2 regions of the Actinomadura chokoriensis genome follow, and region 2 is predicted to be linked to the other one. Evidence: riboswitches for the same ligand, from Rfam matches in the RefSeq annotation. Region 2 holds a riboswitch; the other holds the start of a gene.
What was found. Region 2 has a riboswitch for glycine ahead of gcvT (glycine cleavage system aminomethyltransferase GcvT). Riboswitches for the same ligand answer to the same signal wherever they lie in the genome.
Positions count from the first base shown of each region.

Region 1 (7,536 bases), on a different contig from region 2:
GCGGTGCTCGCCGATCTTGGCGTGCAGGTCGTCGAGCGCGACGTTGCCGCCCTCGTCGCAGGTCACGACGACGACGCGCATGCCCGCCATGACGGCGCTGGCGGCGTTGGTGCCGTGCGCCGAGGAGGGGATCAGGCAGACGTCGCGGTGCTCCTCGCCCCGGGAGGCGTGGTAGCCGCGGATCGCGAGCAGCCCGGCCAGCTCGCCCTGGGAGCCCGCGTTCGGCTGGACGGAGACCTTCGCGTACCCGGTGATCTCGGCGAGCGCGTCCTCCAGCTCGCCGATCAGCTCCACGTAGCCGGCCGCCTGGTCGATCGGCGCGAACGGGTGGACGTTCGCGAACTCCGGCCAGGTGATCGGCTCCATCTCCGCGGTCGCGTTCAGCTTCATCGTGCAGGAGCCGAGCGGGATCATGGAGCGGTCGAGCGCGATGTCCTTGTCCTGGAGGCGGCGCAGGTAGCGCAGCATCGCGGTCTCGGAGCGGTGCGCGTGGAAGACCGGGTGGGTCAGGTAGGGGCTCTCGCGGCGCAGCGCGTCCGGGATCGCCTCGGCGGCGGTCTCCGCGGGGGCGGCGCCGAACGCCGCCAGGACGGCGGTGACGTGCTCGGGCAGCGTGGTCTCGTCGCAGGCGATCCCGACCCGGTCGGGGCCGTCCGGGCGCAGGTTGATCCCGCGCTCGCGGGCGGCGGCGACGACCTCGGCGGCCCGGCCGGGCACGCGGGCGAGGACGGTGTCGAAGAACGCGCCGTGCACGACCTCCACGCCGGCGGCGCGCAGCCCCGCGGCGATCTCGGCGGCGCGGCGGTGGGCGCGCTGCGCGATCGCGGCCAGCCCCTCGGGGCCGTGGTACACCGCGTACATGCTCGCCATCACGGCGAGGAGCACCTGGGCGGTGCAGATGTTGCTGGTGGCCTTCTCGCGGCGGATGTGCTGCTCGCGGGTCTGCAGCGCCAGCCGGTAGGCGGTCGCGCCGTCCGCGTCGACCGACACGCCGACGAGCCGTCCGGGCAGCTGCCGCTGGATGCCCTCGCCGACCGCCATGTAGCCGGCGTGCGGGCCGCCGAACCCGTAGGGGACGCCGAACCGCTGCGCGGACCCCACGGCGATGTCGGCGCCGGACTCCCCCGGCGGGCGCAGCAGCGTCAGCGCGAGCAGGTCCGCGGCCACGACGGCCTTGGCGCCGCGCTCGTGCGCCTGCGCGATGACCGGCGCGAGGTCGCGGACGGCCCCGGACGCGCCCGGGTACTGGAGCAGCACGCCGAAGAAGTCGCCGTCCGGCAGCCCGCCGGACAGGTCGGCGGTGACCACCTCGATGCCGAGCGGGACCGCGCGGGTCCGGACGACCTCGATCGTCTGCGGCAGCGCGTCGGCGTCGACGAGGAACGCCCCCGGCTCCCTGCGCTTGGACACGCGGTGCGCGAGCGCCATCCCCTCGGCGGCGGCGGTGCCCTCGTCCAGCATGGAGGCGTTCGCGACGGGCAGCCCGGTCAGGTCGGCGACCACCGTCTGGAAGTTCAGCAGCGCCTCGAGCCGGCCCTGCGAGATCTCCGGCTGGTAGGGCGTGTAGGCGGTGTACCAGCCGGGGTTCTCCAGGACGTTCCGCATGATCACGCCGGGCGTGGTCGTCCCGTGGTAGCCGAGCCCGATCATGGACGTCAGCACGGTGTTGCGGGACGCGAGCTCGCGGAGCCGGTCCAGCGCCGCGGTCTCGCTCAGCGCGGGCGGCAGGCCGAGCGGGCGGGCGGTGCGGATCGCGGCGGGGACCGCGGCGTCGATCAGCGCCTCGGCGCCGGAGTAGCCGATGGCGGCCAGCATCCGGGCCTGCTCGTCCGGGCCGGGGCCGATGTGCCGGTCGGCGAACGCCGAACGCGGATGCTGCGGCGCGGCCACGGGCGCGAAGAACTGGGCGGTCATGGAGGGCCTCCTGGCTGCTGCGGTCGCTCAGGTCCGCCGCCGGCACGGGCCGGCGGCAGGTCTCCCCCTCTGTCATCGGCACCTGAGAGCTTCACCCGCGCGGCGGGGTTTCCCCTTCGGTGAGCCGCCCTTCCCCGGCTGCGGGGATCGACGCCTGCTTTCCAGAGGTGCCTCGCCCGAGCGGTCCTTTTGCCTGAGAGGTTCCGGGGAGGTTGCCCCTTCGGCGCCCCACGCTGGCCGCGTGGGGTCTCTCCCGCACAGGGTCGACGGCATGTCCTAGGCGAAACCCTACCCAAAACCGGCTCCGGGCCGTCGTCCCGCCCCGGACACGGGTGCCGCCGCCGCCCTCCCCCGGGTCGTACCGGCCGGTACGATGTGCACACTCACCTGGGACAAGACGGACCTCGGGCCACGGGGGCGGAGATGGGGCTGCGGGGTGCACGCGCGACCGGCCGGACGCCGGCCCGGCACTCGACGCCGCGCCGCCGCTTCTGGGACGCTGATCACGATGACGGACGGTCGGGGCGGCGGTACGGCGTGACACAGACCCGCGACGGCATGGTGCGCCCGCGGCACGGCGCGACCGCCGGCGTGCCCGTCGACGAGCCCGCCCAGCCGGACCGGATCCGGCGGCCCGCCGACGCGATCAGGTTCGCCGGCTCGGTGGTGGGGCTGGCCGCGGTGATGCTGCTGGTGTCGATCGCGCAGCAGACCACGCACGGGTTGCAGACCGACATCGCGCAGGGCACCGCGCACGCGCCGCGGCTGCTGCTGACGCTGGCGACGCTGGTGTCCAGCTTCGGGGTGCTGGCGGTGCCGATCGCGTTCGCGGTCGAGCGGCTGTTCCACAAGGACGGGACGCGGGTCGCGATCGCGCTGCTGGCCGCCGTGATCGCGTTCGGCATCACCGTCGGGCTGGACGACCTGGTGGTGCGGGCGGCGCCCGGCGGCGTCCTCGACTCGCTGATCTGGGGCGGCACCGAGACCGCGCCCGTGCACACCGACATCGCGCCGGTCATCGCGTTCGTCAGCGCGGTCGGGATGGCGGGCCGCGCCCGCTGGCAGGCCGCGACCTGGACCATGATCGGGCTGGCGGCGCTGACCGGGCTGACCGCGTCCTACGCCTCCGTCGCCGCGCTCGCGGCCACCTACCTCCTCGGCCGCGCCATCGGCCACGGCACCCTGTACGCCGTCGGCACCCCGAACCCGCGCCCGACCGGGGCGGCGGTCGTCGCGTCGCTGGAGCGGCTCGGGCTGCGGCCGAAGCGGGGCGCGCGGCTGGACGAGCCGTCCGACGACACCGAGGACGGACGCCGCTACGGCGTCGTCCTGGCCTCGGGCGCCGCCGCCGGGTACGGCCCCCGCCCGCCGCTCGGCCGGAGCGCCCACGGCGAGTGGGACCTGGAGGTCCGCGTCCTGGACCGCGACCAGCAGACCGCCGGGCTGCTGTACCGGATCTGGCGGCTGCTGCGGCTGCGCGCCACCACGACCGGGCGCACGCTGCGGTCGCTGCGCCGGTCGCTGGAGCAGGAGTCGCTGATGGCGTACGCGGTGGACGCGGCGGGCGTCCGCACCCCGCGGCTCATCGGCACCTGCGAGGTCGGCACGGAGGCGGCGCTGCTGGCCTACGAGCGCGTGCCGGGGCGGCGGCTCGGCGACGTCCCGGACGAGGAGATCACCGACGATCTGCTGACCGACGTCTGGCGGCAGTTCCGGTCGCTGCAGGCGGGACGGCTCGCGCACCGGCGGCTGGAGGGCGGCGCGCTGCTCATCGGCGAGGACGGCCTCGCCTACGTCACCGACCTGCGCGCCGGCGAGACGGCGGCGGGCGACCTCGCGCTGCGGCTCGACCTGGCGCAGCTCCTCACCACGCTGGCGCTGCGGACCGGGCCGGAGCGGGCGGTGCGGACCGCCGCGGCCGTGCTGGGCGAGGAGGCCCTCGGCGCCGCGGTGCCGCTGCTGCAGCGGGTCGCGCTGTCCCGGGCGACGCGGCAGGCGCTGCGCCGCGACCGGGAGCCGCTGACCCGGATCCGGGAGCAGATCGTCCGGCTGAAGCCGGAGGTGGAGGCGGCGCCGGCCCGGCTGGAGCGGTTCCGCCCCCGGACGATCTTCAGCGTGGTGGCCCTCTCGTTCGCCGCCTACATCGTCATTCCGCAGGTGACGAGCCTGGACGTCGGCTACCTGGCGGCCACGGCGAGCTGGCACTGGGTCGTCGCGGCCCTCGGCGCGGCCGCGCTGAGCTACGTCGCGGCGGCGTTCATGCTGATGGGCTTCGTCCCGGAGCGCCTGCCGCTGGGCCGGACGGTCCTGGTGCAGGTCGCCGCGTCGTTCGTGAAGCTCGTCGCCCCGGCCGCCGTGGGCGGCGTGGCCGTCAACACCCGCTACCTGCAGCGCTCGGGGGTGCGCCCCACCCTCGCGGTGGCGAGCGTCGGCGCGTCCCAGCTGGTCGGGATGGTCACGCACATCCTGCTGCTGGTGCTGTTCGGGTTCCTCACGGGCTCCTCCACGAAGGCGACGCAGGACCTGGCCCCGTCGCGCACGATCGTGATCGCCGTCCTGGTGCTCGGCCTCGTGGCCGGCCTGGCGCTGACGGTCCCGCGCGTCCGCCGCGTCGTCACCTCGCGGCTGAAGAGCATGTTCTCGGGCGTGGTGCCCCGCCTGGTGGACGTCCTGCAGTCCCCGAAGAAGCTGTTCACGGGCATGGGCGGCACGCTGCTGCTCACCCTGGCCTTCGTGCTGTGCCTGGACGCGTCGATCCGCTCGTTCGGCGGCTCGCTGCCGTGGACGACCGTGGTCCTGGTCTTCCTCACCGCGAACGCGGTGGGTTCCGCCGCGCCGACACCGGGCGGGCTGGGGGCCGTGGAGGGCGCCCTCACCCTGGCGCTGACGATCTCGGGCCTGTCCGCGGAGACCGCGACGTCGGCGGTCCTGCTCTACCGGCTCTTCACCCTCTGGCTGCCGGTGCTGCCCGGCTGGGGGGCGTTCACCTACCTGCAGCGCAAGGAGTCGCTCTGACCGTCAGCCGGTGCGGCGCGCGCGCCGCCGGTTGGCGAGCTCATCGTGGGGGTGTTCGGGAGGGTCCGCGGCGGCCCGCTCACCGGGCAGCTCCGCGAGACTGCCCTCCACCTCCTGCCAGACCCGGCCGAGCGCTATGCCGAACACGCCCTGCCCGCCCTGGAGCAGGTCGACGACCTCGTCCGCCGACGTGCACTCGTAGACGCTGACGCCGTCGCTCATCAGCGTGATCTGCGCGAGGTCCTGGACACCGCGGTCGCGCAGGTGCGTCACGGCCGTCCGGATCTGCTGCAGCGACACTCCCGTGTCGAGCAGCCGCTTCACGACCTTGAGCACCAGGATGTCGCGGAAACTGTACAGCCGCTGGCTGCCCGACCCCTGCGCCGCGCGCACGCTGGGCTCCACCAACCTCGTCCGCGCCCAGTAGTCGAGCTGCCGGTAGGTGATCCCCGCCGCGGCGCACGCCGTCGGGCCGCGGTAGCCGACATCCTCCGGCGGCACCGACACCTGCGTGTCGAAGAGCAGCCCCTGCTCTCCGGCACGGCGGGACGCCATGTGCCTGTCGGGGGTCGCCTTGCCCTCGCCGCTGCTCACCGCCACGCGGACCTCCGGCTTCTATCATCCCGTGGCGGTTCGTCAAGGGGGTTTGACGAATTACACCACGGGTGTTCCACCAGCACGGTAGGTGCCGGTCAGGGTGTGGTCAACGTTCACCGTCGGCGCGTCGCATGCCCGGATGAACCGGCTTCACGTGGGCAAACTGCGCACCTCCGCCACCTACGCACTCCTACCCCGATGCGCCGCCGCCAAAAACCACCAGGTCCAGGACGATGCGCGCATTTATTACACCCCTCCCCCAATACCACCCGCACCCAGCACCCCCAGGCCACGCCCCTGTAACCCCACCGCCCCCAACCCACCCCCGAGACCACCCACCTCGCGCACCGCTCCGGCCCAGGAGCGAGCGCGCGCTATCGGGACCGCGAGTTCCCGATGACTGCGTCCCAAGGTCCACATGACGGTCAGTGACCATGGCGGGAAACCCGGCCTGCGAGCACGCTCTCCCGCCCGAATCACCAGCGGAGCTCACAGTGGGCGCTGCCCCGCGCGGTGCCTGGCCTGTCCGGCGAGCTGAGCCGGGAGGGGGTGCGGGGGCGGAGCCCCTGCATCGGGGGTGCCAGGGGGTCGTCTCCCTGGGCGGGCACAGGGCGCGCGAGAGCGGGGAAGCAGCTCGCTGCGACCACACCTCTCCCGAGCAGCGGCCTATCCGGCGCGGCCGAAGTCCTCCGGGGAGATCGTGTCGAGGAACTCGCGGAACTTCTCGACCTCGTCCTCCTGCTCGTCGGGGATGGCGACGCCGGCCTCTTCGAGGACGTCCTCGCTGGCGAAGATCGTGGCGCCGGTGCGCAGTGCCAGGGCGATGGAGTCGGAGGGGCGGGCGCTGACCTCGACGCCGTTGGAGAAGATCAGGTCGGCGAAGAAGATGCCCTCGCGCAGGGCGGTGATGTTCACGGTGCGGAGCTGGACGCTGAGGGCGTCCAGGACGTCGCGGAACAGGTCGTGGGTCAGCGGCCGGGCGGGCAGCACGCCCTGCTGCGCGAAGGCGATCGCGGTCGCTTCGACCGCCCCGATCCAGATGGGCAGGTAGCGGTCGCCCTCCGTCTCCTTCAACAGGACGATCGGCTGATTGGAGGGCATCTCGACCCGGACGCCGACGACCTCCATCTGCTTCACAGCGGCTCCCTGCCGGTTCTCGGTGTCTCGATCACCATTCGCAGCGGATCGACTCCTGACCGAACCATGTAGCCAACGTACACCCAGGGTCGGACAGCTCGTCCTGCCGCAGGTGGGGGAATATCCTGCGCGGCGGCCATGATCAGTGGTCGAGGCTTTCGCGGAGCCCCGCGCTGACCAGCGCGGAGTGCAGGCCGACCGACAGCGCGGCGATCTCCCGGGCGGTCTCGGCGGCCTCCTCGTGGGCGCCGCGGCTGCGGCGGCGCAGCTGCGGGGCGACCACCTGCTCGATCAGGCCGACCTGCCGGTCGGCGGCGGCCTTGACGGCGCGCAGGTGCCGGACCTCGAAGCCGAACTCGCCGAGCGCGGCGGCGATCCGGCAGATGCCGAGGGCCTCGCCCTCGTAGTGGGCGCCGGTGCGGTGGACGAGGCCGTACTCCTCCAGGCGGGCGAGCAGCGCCTCGTCGATCCCGGCGCCGTCGAGGAGCTGGCGGCGGGTGAGCCGGACGGCCGGGTCCGGGGCGGTGGTGTCGGCGGCGACGAGGGTGCGGGGGCGGCGCCGGGACGGCTCGCGGTCGCCGAGCCCCGGGACGTTCTCGCCGCGGTCGCGGGCCTCCAGGTGCTGCCGGATCACGCGCAGCGGCATGTAGTGGTCGCGCTGGGCGGTGAGGACGAACCGGAGCCGCTCCACGTCGGCCGCGCCGAACTTGCGGTAGCCGGAGGGGCTGCGCTGCGGCTCGACCAGCCCCTCGGACTCCAGGAACCTGATCTTGGAGATGGTGATGTCGGGGAACTCGGGCCGCAGCTGCCCGAGCACGTCCCCGATCGTCATCAGGGACCGGGCCGGCTCCGCGTTCAACGCCCCTCCCGTTC
Region 1 covers NZ_BAAAMW010000007.1:27,283-34,818, reverse strand. The annotation lists gene gcvP (aminomethyl-transferring glycine dehydrogenase) at 1-1,914, opposite strand, end outside; glycine riboswitch at 1,974-2,085, opposite strand; glycine riboswitch at 2,086-2,180, opposite strand; gene ABFX46_RS17035 (lysylphosphatidylglycerol synthase transmembrane domain-containing protein) at 2,452-4,929, shown strand; gene ABFX46_RS17030 (MerR family transcriptional regulator) at 4,933-5,529, opposite strand; gene ABFX46_RS17025 (bifunctional nuclease family protein) at 6,193-6,663, opposite strand; gene ftsR (transcriptional regulator FtsR) at 6,806-7,522, opposite strand.
Region 1: linked by a shared signal. The riboswitch ahead of gcvP (aminomethyl-transferring glycine dehydrogenase) and the one ahead of gcvT (glycine cleavage system aminomethyltransferase GcvT) in region 2 are both predicted to bind glycine.

Region 2 (7,536 bases):
GTCGCTGACCGACTTGGTGGACTCGACCTCGCCGCACGGCTCGCCCGCCTCGACGGTGTCGCCCTCCGACGGCTGCAACTCGAGGTAGACGATCTCTCCGAGGGCGTCGGCGGCGTGCGCGGTGATGCCGACGGTGACGATGCCGTCCTCGCCGCCGAGGCCGGACACCCACTCGTGCTCTTCGCTGTAGCGGAGCTGCTCCGGAACGCTCACGATTCTCTCTCTTTCAGGAACGCTTGTAGAAGGGCAGGTCGACCACGTCCACCGGCTCGGGGCGGCCGCGGACGTCCACGGCCAGGGACGTGTCCTCGACGCCGCTGTCGAGGTAGGCCAGGGCGATCGGCCTGCCCAGTGTGGGGGAAGGGGCGCCGCTCGTCACGATCCCGCACGGCGTGCCGCCGGACGTGACGACCTGGTACCCCTTCCGCGGCGCGCGACGCCCGCGCGCGACCAGCCCCACGAGCCTACGGCCCGGCGGGGTCTGCGCCTGCGCCGCCAGGGTGGTCTTGCCCACGAAATCGACGGCCTTGTCCAGCTTCACGACCCGGCCGAGGCCCGCCTCGAACGGCGTCGTCTCGGCGGTCAGCTCGTTGCCGTACAGCGGCATGCCCGCTTCGAGGCGCAGCGAGTCGCGCGCTGCGAGCCCCGCCGGGACGACCCCGTCCACGGCGGCGAACGCGCGCCACAGCGCGGCGGTGTCGGAGGCGTCCGCGAAGAGCTCGAAGCCGTCCTCGCCCGTGTAGCCGGTGCGGGCGATCAGGGTGTCGACGCCCGCGACGCGTTCGGCGAGGACGGCGTAGTACTTGAGGTCGGCGACCGGCGCGTCGGTGAAGCCTTCGAGGATCTCCTGGGCGCGGGGGCCCTGCAGGGCGATCAGCCCGTAGGCGTCGGTGCGGTCGTCGACGGCGGCCTCGTAGCCGGCGGCCCGCTCGACCAGCGCGTCCCGGACGACGGCGGTGTTCGCCGCGTTCGCGACGACCATGAAGGTCTGTGTTTCGCCCCCATGGCTACGCCCCGCCACCCCCCGGTCGGCGAGCCGGTAGACGATCAGGTCGTCGAGGACGCCACCGTCGGGCGCGCAGATCATCGTGTAGCGGGCCTTGCCGACCGGCATCGAGGACAGGTTCCCGACCAGCGCGTAGTCGAGCGCGGCACCGGCGCCCGGCCCGGACAGGAAGATCTCTCCCATGTGCGACAGGTCGAACAGCCCCGCGCCGGTGCGGACGGCCTCGTGCTCGGCGGTCTCGCTCTTGTAGCGCAGCGGCATCAGGTACCCGGCGAAGTCGACCATGGTCGCGCCGAGGTCCCGGTGGACGTCGTGCAGCGGCGTGGTCTTCGGGTCGGCGGACGGGTCGGCGGACATCGGTTCGGCTCCTTCGTCGCGGGCGCGCGTGGTCCATCGTCCCACTCGCGCACCGGGCGTCGCGGTGCCTCCCCCTCTGTCATCTGCGCCTGAGAGCTTCACCCGCCGCCGGGCGGCGGGTTTTCACCTTCGGCGGGGGACCGGGTCCCCGCTTTCCAGAGGTCGCCTGACCCGTGCGGTCCGTGGGCCTGAGAGGTTCCGGGGAGGATTTGCTCCTTCGGCGTCCCACACCGGCTGCGTGGGACTCTCCCGCACGGGGTCGTCGGCTGGCCGCCAATCTAGCAGCGGCCCCCGCCCTGCGACCACCCTCCGTCAGCCCGCCGGCGGCGACGCCGACATCGACTTCACGCACGCCCGCAGGGCCGCCTTGATCTTTTCGAGGTCCTGCTTGTCGGGCGTGGTCGACGGGTTCGGGCTCGGCAGCTCGACCCCCTGCTCGTGCATGCAGTTGTTGAACCTCTCGGTCGCCCGCGACACCTCGGGCACCGGCGTCGCGGCGGTATTGCCGGGCGCCGTGCCGGGCGGCGCCGAGGCCGGTGCTGAGGCGGCCGGTGAGGGCGGCGGCGACGCGCCCGCGTCCCCGCCGTCGGAGCCGCCGCATCCGCTCAGCGCCAGCACGAGCACCAGCACGCCTACGTGACCGCGCTTCACAGGGGACCTCCGTGCTCAGGGGGTGAGATCGGCCCATGATGCGCGGGTGGGGCGGTGCCCGGCTATTCAGGCACGTGCCAATGACGCGCGCACGATTTAGCACCCTGCCTCAAAGGGGGCTCGCAGGCGCCCGGGATGCCGCGTCCACGCGTTGACTTCAACCGAACCGGGGCCGTTCGCGTACTCTGTTTTGGTCATCGAGATCACCCGCGGTGAGCGCGGGTGCACCGAGCTGAGGGGCATTGCCGGATGGTCTACCTGGCAGGGATGCTGATCCTGTTCTTCGGCCTGCTGGTGTCCATCGCGCTGCACGAGCTCGGCCACTTCTCCTTCGCCAAGCTCTTCAAGGTGCGGACGACCCAGTTCATGGTCGGCTTCGGCCCGACCATGTGGTCCAAGCGCAAGGGCGAGACCGAGTACGGCGTCAAGTGGATCCCGCTCGGCGGCTACATCCGCATGATCGGGATGCTGCCGCCGCGCAAGGGCGACGCCCCCGGGCAGGTCCGGCAGATCAGCACCGGTCCGTGGCAGGGCCTCATCGAGTCGGCGCGCGGCGCCGCACTGGAGGAGATCCGCCCCGGCGACGAGGACCGCGTCTTCTACGCCAAGAAGTGGTGGCAGAAGCTGCTCATCATGTTCGGCGGCCCGGCGATGAACCTGGTGCTCTCGGTGATGTTCTTCGCGATCCTGCTGATGGGGATCGGCACGATGCGGTCGCAGCCGGTCATCGGCGAGGTCCTCGAATGCATGGTGCCCGCCAGCCAGTCCCAGACGACGGAGTGCCCGAAGGACGCGAAGCCGACGCCGGCCGCGCAGGCCGGGCTCAAGGCCGGCGACCGGATCGTGGCGTTCGACGGCAGGAAGATCGACGGCGACTACGAGAAGCTGCAGGTCCTGATCCGCGACAACGGCGGCAGGACGGTCCCGATGACCGTCGAGCGCGGTGGGCAGGACGTGAAGCTGAACGTCCCGATCACCCGCAACCAGATGTACGACCTCAAGGACCACGACAAGGTGGTCAACGTCGGGTTCCTCGGCATCACCCCGATCCAGGCGATGGAGCGGCAGGGCCCGGGCGCGGTCGCGAGCACGATGGTCGACCTGACCGCGCGCACCACGGGCGCGCTGGTGCGGATGCCGCAGAAGATGGTCGGCGTCTGGAACGCCGCGTTCAGCGATGAGAAGCGCGACCCGAACGGCCCGGTCGGCGTCGTCGGCGTCAGCCGGATCGGCGGCGAGGTCGCCGCCTCCCAGGACTACACCGCCGCCGAGAAGGTGTCGTTCTTCGTCATGCTGCTCGGGTCGCTGAACCTCGCGGTCGGGCTGTTCAACCTCATCCCGCTGCTGCCGCTGGACGGCGGCCACATCGCCGGCGCCCTGCTGGAGGCGGTCAAGAAGGCGTTCGCCAAGGTCTTCCGCAGGCCCGACCCCGGCTACGTGGACGTCGCCAAGGCGCTCCCGGTGACGTACGTGATGGCGGTCGTGCTGATCGTCATGGGCGGCCTGCTGATCTACGCCGACCTGGTGAACCCGGTCACGGTCACGGGATAGCGGGCATCTCGCCCGTCTTCAGGAAGCCGTCCAGCGCGGCCAGGAAGGGCGCTATGTCGAGGCCCTGCCCGCCGAGCCACGCGTCCGACCCGTAGGTGCCGGCGTAGCGCTCGCCGCCGTCGCAGATCAGCGTGACGACGCTGCCGCGCTCGCCGCGCGCCCGCATCTCCGCGATCAGCTCCGCCGCGCCCCACATGTTGGTGCCGGTCGAGCCGCCGACGTTGCGGCCGCTGACCGCGCTCGTCCAGCGCATCGCCGCGATGGACGCCGCGTCCGGCACCCGGATCATCCGGTCGATGACCGTCGGCAGGAACGACGGCTCGACGCGGGGCCGGCCGATGCCCTCGATCCGCGAGCCCGCCGCCGTCCGCTCCGGGTCGCCGTCGGCGAACGAGCCGTGGAACGCCGAGCCCTCCGGGTCGACGACCGCGAGCCGCGTCTGGAACCGCTGGTAGCGCGCGTACCGGCCGATCGTCGCGGACGTCCCGCCGGTGCCCGCGCCGACCACGATCCAGGACGGCTCGGGGAACCGCTCCAGCCGCATCTGCTCGAAGATCGACTCGGCGATGTTGTTGTTGCCGCGCCAGTCCGTCGCGCGCTCGGCGTAGGTGAACTGGTCCATGAAGTGCCCGCCGCACTCGGCCGCGAGCCGCCGCGACTCGTCGTAGATCGCGGACGGGTCGTCCACCAGGTGGCAGCGGCCCCCGTAGAACTCGATCAGCTGGATCTTCTCCGGACTGGTCGAGGCGGGCATCACCGCGGTGAAGGGCAGGCCGAGCAGCCGCGCGAAGTACGCCTCCGACACCGCCGTGGACCCGCTGGACGCCTCGATGATCGTCGTGTCCTGCCGTATCCAGCCGTTGGCCAGCCCGTACAGGAACAGCGACCGCGCGAGCCGGTGCTTCAGCGAACCCGTCGGGTGGACGGACTCGTCCTTCAGGTACAGGTCGATGCCCCACTCCGGCGGCAGCGGGAACACGTGCAGGTGCGTGTCCGCGCTGCGGTTGGCGTCGGCGTCGACCAGCCGGATCGCCTCGGCGATCCACGCCCGGTAGCCCGGGTCGCAGCGGTCCACGGTGCGGCTCACGGTGATGTTCTCCTCGATCGTCGTTGATCGGCCGGGTCCAACGATATCCGCGCATGTCACGGTGCATCATGGAGGCAGCGGGGGGCAGATGATCGAGATGTTCGACGAGCGGATCCTGGCGACCGGGCGGCTTCCGCTGTTCGGCTTCTTCGTCGCGTTCCTGGTGACGTTCATGCTGACGCGGGTCAACGTGCGGCTGATCCGGGCGGACGTGCGCTGGTGGTTCAGCAACGTGACGGTCGGCGACCTGCACATCCACCATGTCGTGTTCGGCGTGGTGCTGATGCTGGCGGGCGGGGTCGGGAGCCTCGCCGTCCCGGACGCCTACACCGGCCTCAGCGTCGCCGCCGCCGTCGTGTTCGGCATGGGCTCCGCGCTCGTCCTGGACGAGTTCGCGCTGATCCTGCATCTCAGCGACGTCTACTGGACGGAGAAGGGCCGCGCGTCCGTCGACGCGGTGTTCGTCGCGATCGCGGTGACGGGGCTGCTGCTGCTCGGCATCCGCCCGCTCGGCTACGAGGGCATCGCGCCCGACCCCGGCACGGGCATCCTGACCCGTGTCTACGTGGTGTCCCTCGTCGTCAACCTGGTCTTCGCGGTGATCACCCTGCTCAAGGGCAAGATCTGGACGGGCCTGATCGGCCTGTTCATGCCCGCCCTCCTGATCGTCGGCGCGATCCGGGTGGCGCGCCCAGGCTCCCCGTGGGCGCGCTGGCGCTACCCCGAGGACTCGCGCCGCCACCAGCGCGCCGTCCGGCGGGAGCGGCAGTTCCGCCGGCCGCTGATCCGCGGCAAGATCTGGGTGCAGGAGTTCATCGCGGGACGCCACGACCTCATCCCGCCCGAACTGCTGCAGCGCCGCGCCGACGCCGCCGAGCGCGCCCGCCTCGCCCGCCTCCGCCGCCTCGAGCGCGCCGAGCGCCGCGCCGCCGCCCGCGCGGAGCGCCGCGCCCTGGTCCGCGACGAGCGCACGGCCGCCGCCCGCGCGGAACGGCGCGCCGCGCGCCGCGCCGCCCGCCGGGCCGCCCGCCGCGCCGCGACGCCCGCCGCGGCCGCGACCGCGCGGAACGAGGCCCCCGGCCGCACGGACGACCCCGCACGCACGGACGAGCGCGCACGCACGGACGAGCGCGCCGGCCGGCGCCAGCCGGGCGCCCGGACCCCGTCGCCGCGGGTGACCGGCCGGGCCGCGTCCCGCATGCGCGCCCGCGCCGCCGCCCGGCGGGCGAGCCGCCCCCGGGACAGGTTCCCCTCCGGCTTCCGCCCCGGCGGCCGCCTGCCGCCCAGCCCGCCGCCCCCTCCGCCGCCCGAAGCGGCCCCCCTCGGCGAGAAGCCCCCGAGCGCGAACGAAGACCCTCCCTGACCCCGGCCGCACCGCCCGCCGCCACGTCCGGACGGAGAGCCCGCCGGCACCGGCCGACCGGCCCGACCGGAGGGCGTTCGCATCGCCTGACCGCGTCGTCGCGGCCTAGTCCATGACGGGGGCGACGGCGCGGACGGTGTCGATCGTGTCGGCTTCACTCGCGGACTTGTCGGGGCGGTAGCGGAGCACGCGCGCGAACCGCAGGGCGATGCCGCCGGGGTAGCGGGGGCTGTGCTGGACGCCGTCGAACGCGATCTCCACGACGAGCTCGGGCCGGACGTGCACCGTCCAGTCGTCCTCGCGGACGGCCAGTGCGCGGAGCTTCTCGGTCTGCCAGGCGAGCAGCTCGTCGGTGAGGCCCTTGAACGTCTTGCCGAGCATCACGAACCCGCCCGTCTCGGGATCGCGCGCGCCGAGGTGCAGGTTGGACAGCAGCCCCCGCCGCCGCCCGTGCCCCCACTCCACGGCGAGCACGACGAGGTCGAGCGTGTGCCGGGGCTTCACCTTGATCCACCCCGCGCCCCGCCGCCCGGCCGTGTAGGGCGTGTCGAGCGACTTGATCACGACGCCTTCGTGCCCCCGCGCGACGGCCTCGTCGAACACCTCCTTGGCCCGCACGGGATCGCCCGTGACCACCCGGGGCATGCGCAGCTCCTCCGGCACGACCCGCGCCAGCGCCGCGTTCCGCTCCGCCCCCGGCGCGTCGAGCAGATCGGCCCCGTCCAGGTACAGGACGTCGAACAGGTACACGCTCAGCGACACCGGTTCGGTGTTCTTCGCCGTGCGCGTCGCGGTGCGGGCGGCGGTCACCTGGAAGGGGTGGGGACGACCGTCCGGACGCAGGGCGATGAGTTCGCCGTCGAAGACCGCCTCGCGGACGGGCAGCCGCCGGACGGCCTCCACCACCTCCGGGAGGCGGGAGGTGATCTCGTCGAGGGTGCGGGTGAAGACGCGGACCTCATCGCCCGAGACGTGCACCTGCGCGCGGATGCCGTCGAGCTTCCACTCGACCGCGGCCTCCGCCTTGAGCTTGGCGAACGCGTCGTCGACGGACGGTGCCGACGCGGCCAGCATGGGCTTGATCGGGCGGCCGACCTCCAGCGTGAAGGCGCGCAGGCCGGCGACGCCGTCGGCGAGGGCGGCCGTGGCGACCGGCCCCAGCGAGCCGCGGAGCATGAACGCCCGGCGCACCTCGGCGGGCTTCACCTCGGCGGCGGCCGCGATCGCCTCGGCCATGACGCCGTCCAGCGCGCCTTGGCGCAGTTCGCTCGCGAGGAGCCTGATGAGGAAATCCTGCTCGGGACGAGTAGCTCGGCCCATGACATCGGCGACGAGTTCGCGGCGGCGGGCCACCGAGCCGGGCCCGGACACCGCGCCGATCTCGGTGAACGCCGCGTCCACCTCGTGGACGGTCAGCGACGGCCCGGCGGCGGGCGGCGGGACGTCCCGCAACGCGGCGTACCCGACCCCGATCTGGCGTTGCGGCAGCTCACCCGACAGGTAGGCGACGACGATGGCGGC
Region 2 covers NZ_BAAAMW010000001.1:431,966-439,501, reverse strand. The annotation lists gene gcvH (glycine cleavage system protein GcvH) at 1-213, opposite strand, end outside; gene gcvT (glycine cleavage system aminomethyltransferase GcvT) at 227-1,363, opposite strand; glycine riboswitch at 1,437-1,525, opposite strand; glycine riboswitch at 1,530-1,625, opposite strand; gene ABFX46_RS02075 (hypothetical protein) at 1,676-2,014, opposite strand; gene ABFX46_RS02070 (M50 family metallopeptidase) at 2,264-3,565, shown strand; gene cds1 (L-cysteine desulfhydrase Cds1) at 3,555-4,652, opposite strand; gene ABFX46_RS02060 (hypothetical protein) at 4,741-6,015, shown strand; gene ABFX46_RS02055 (ATP-dependent DNA ligase) at 6,121-7,536, opposite strand, start outside.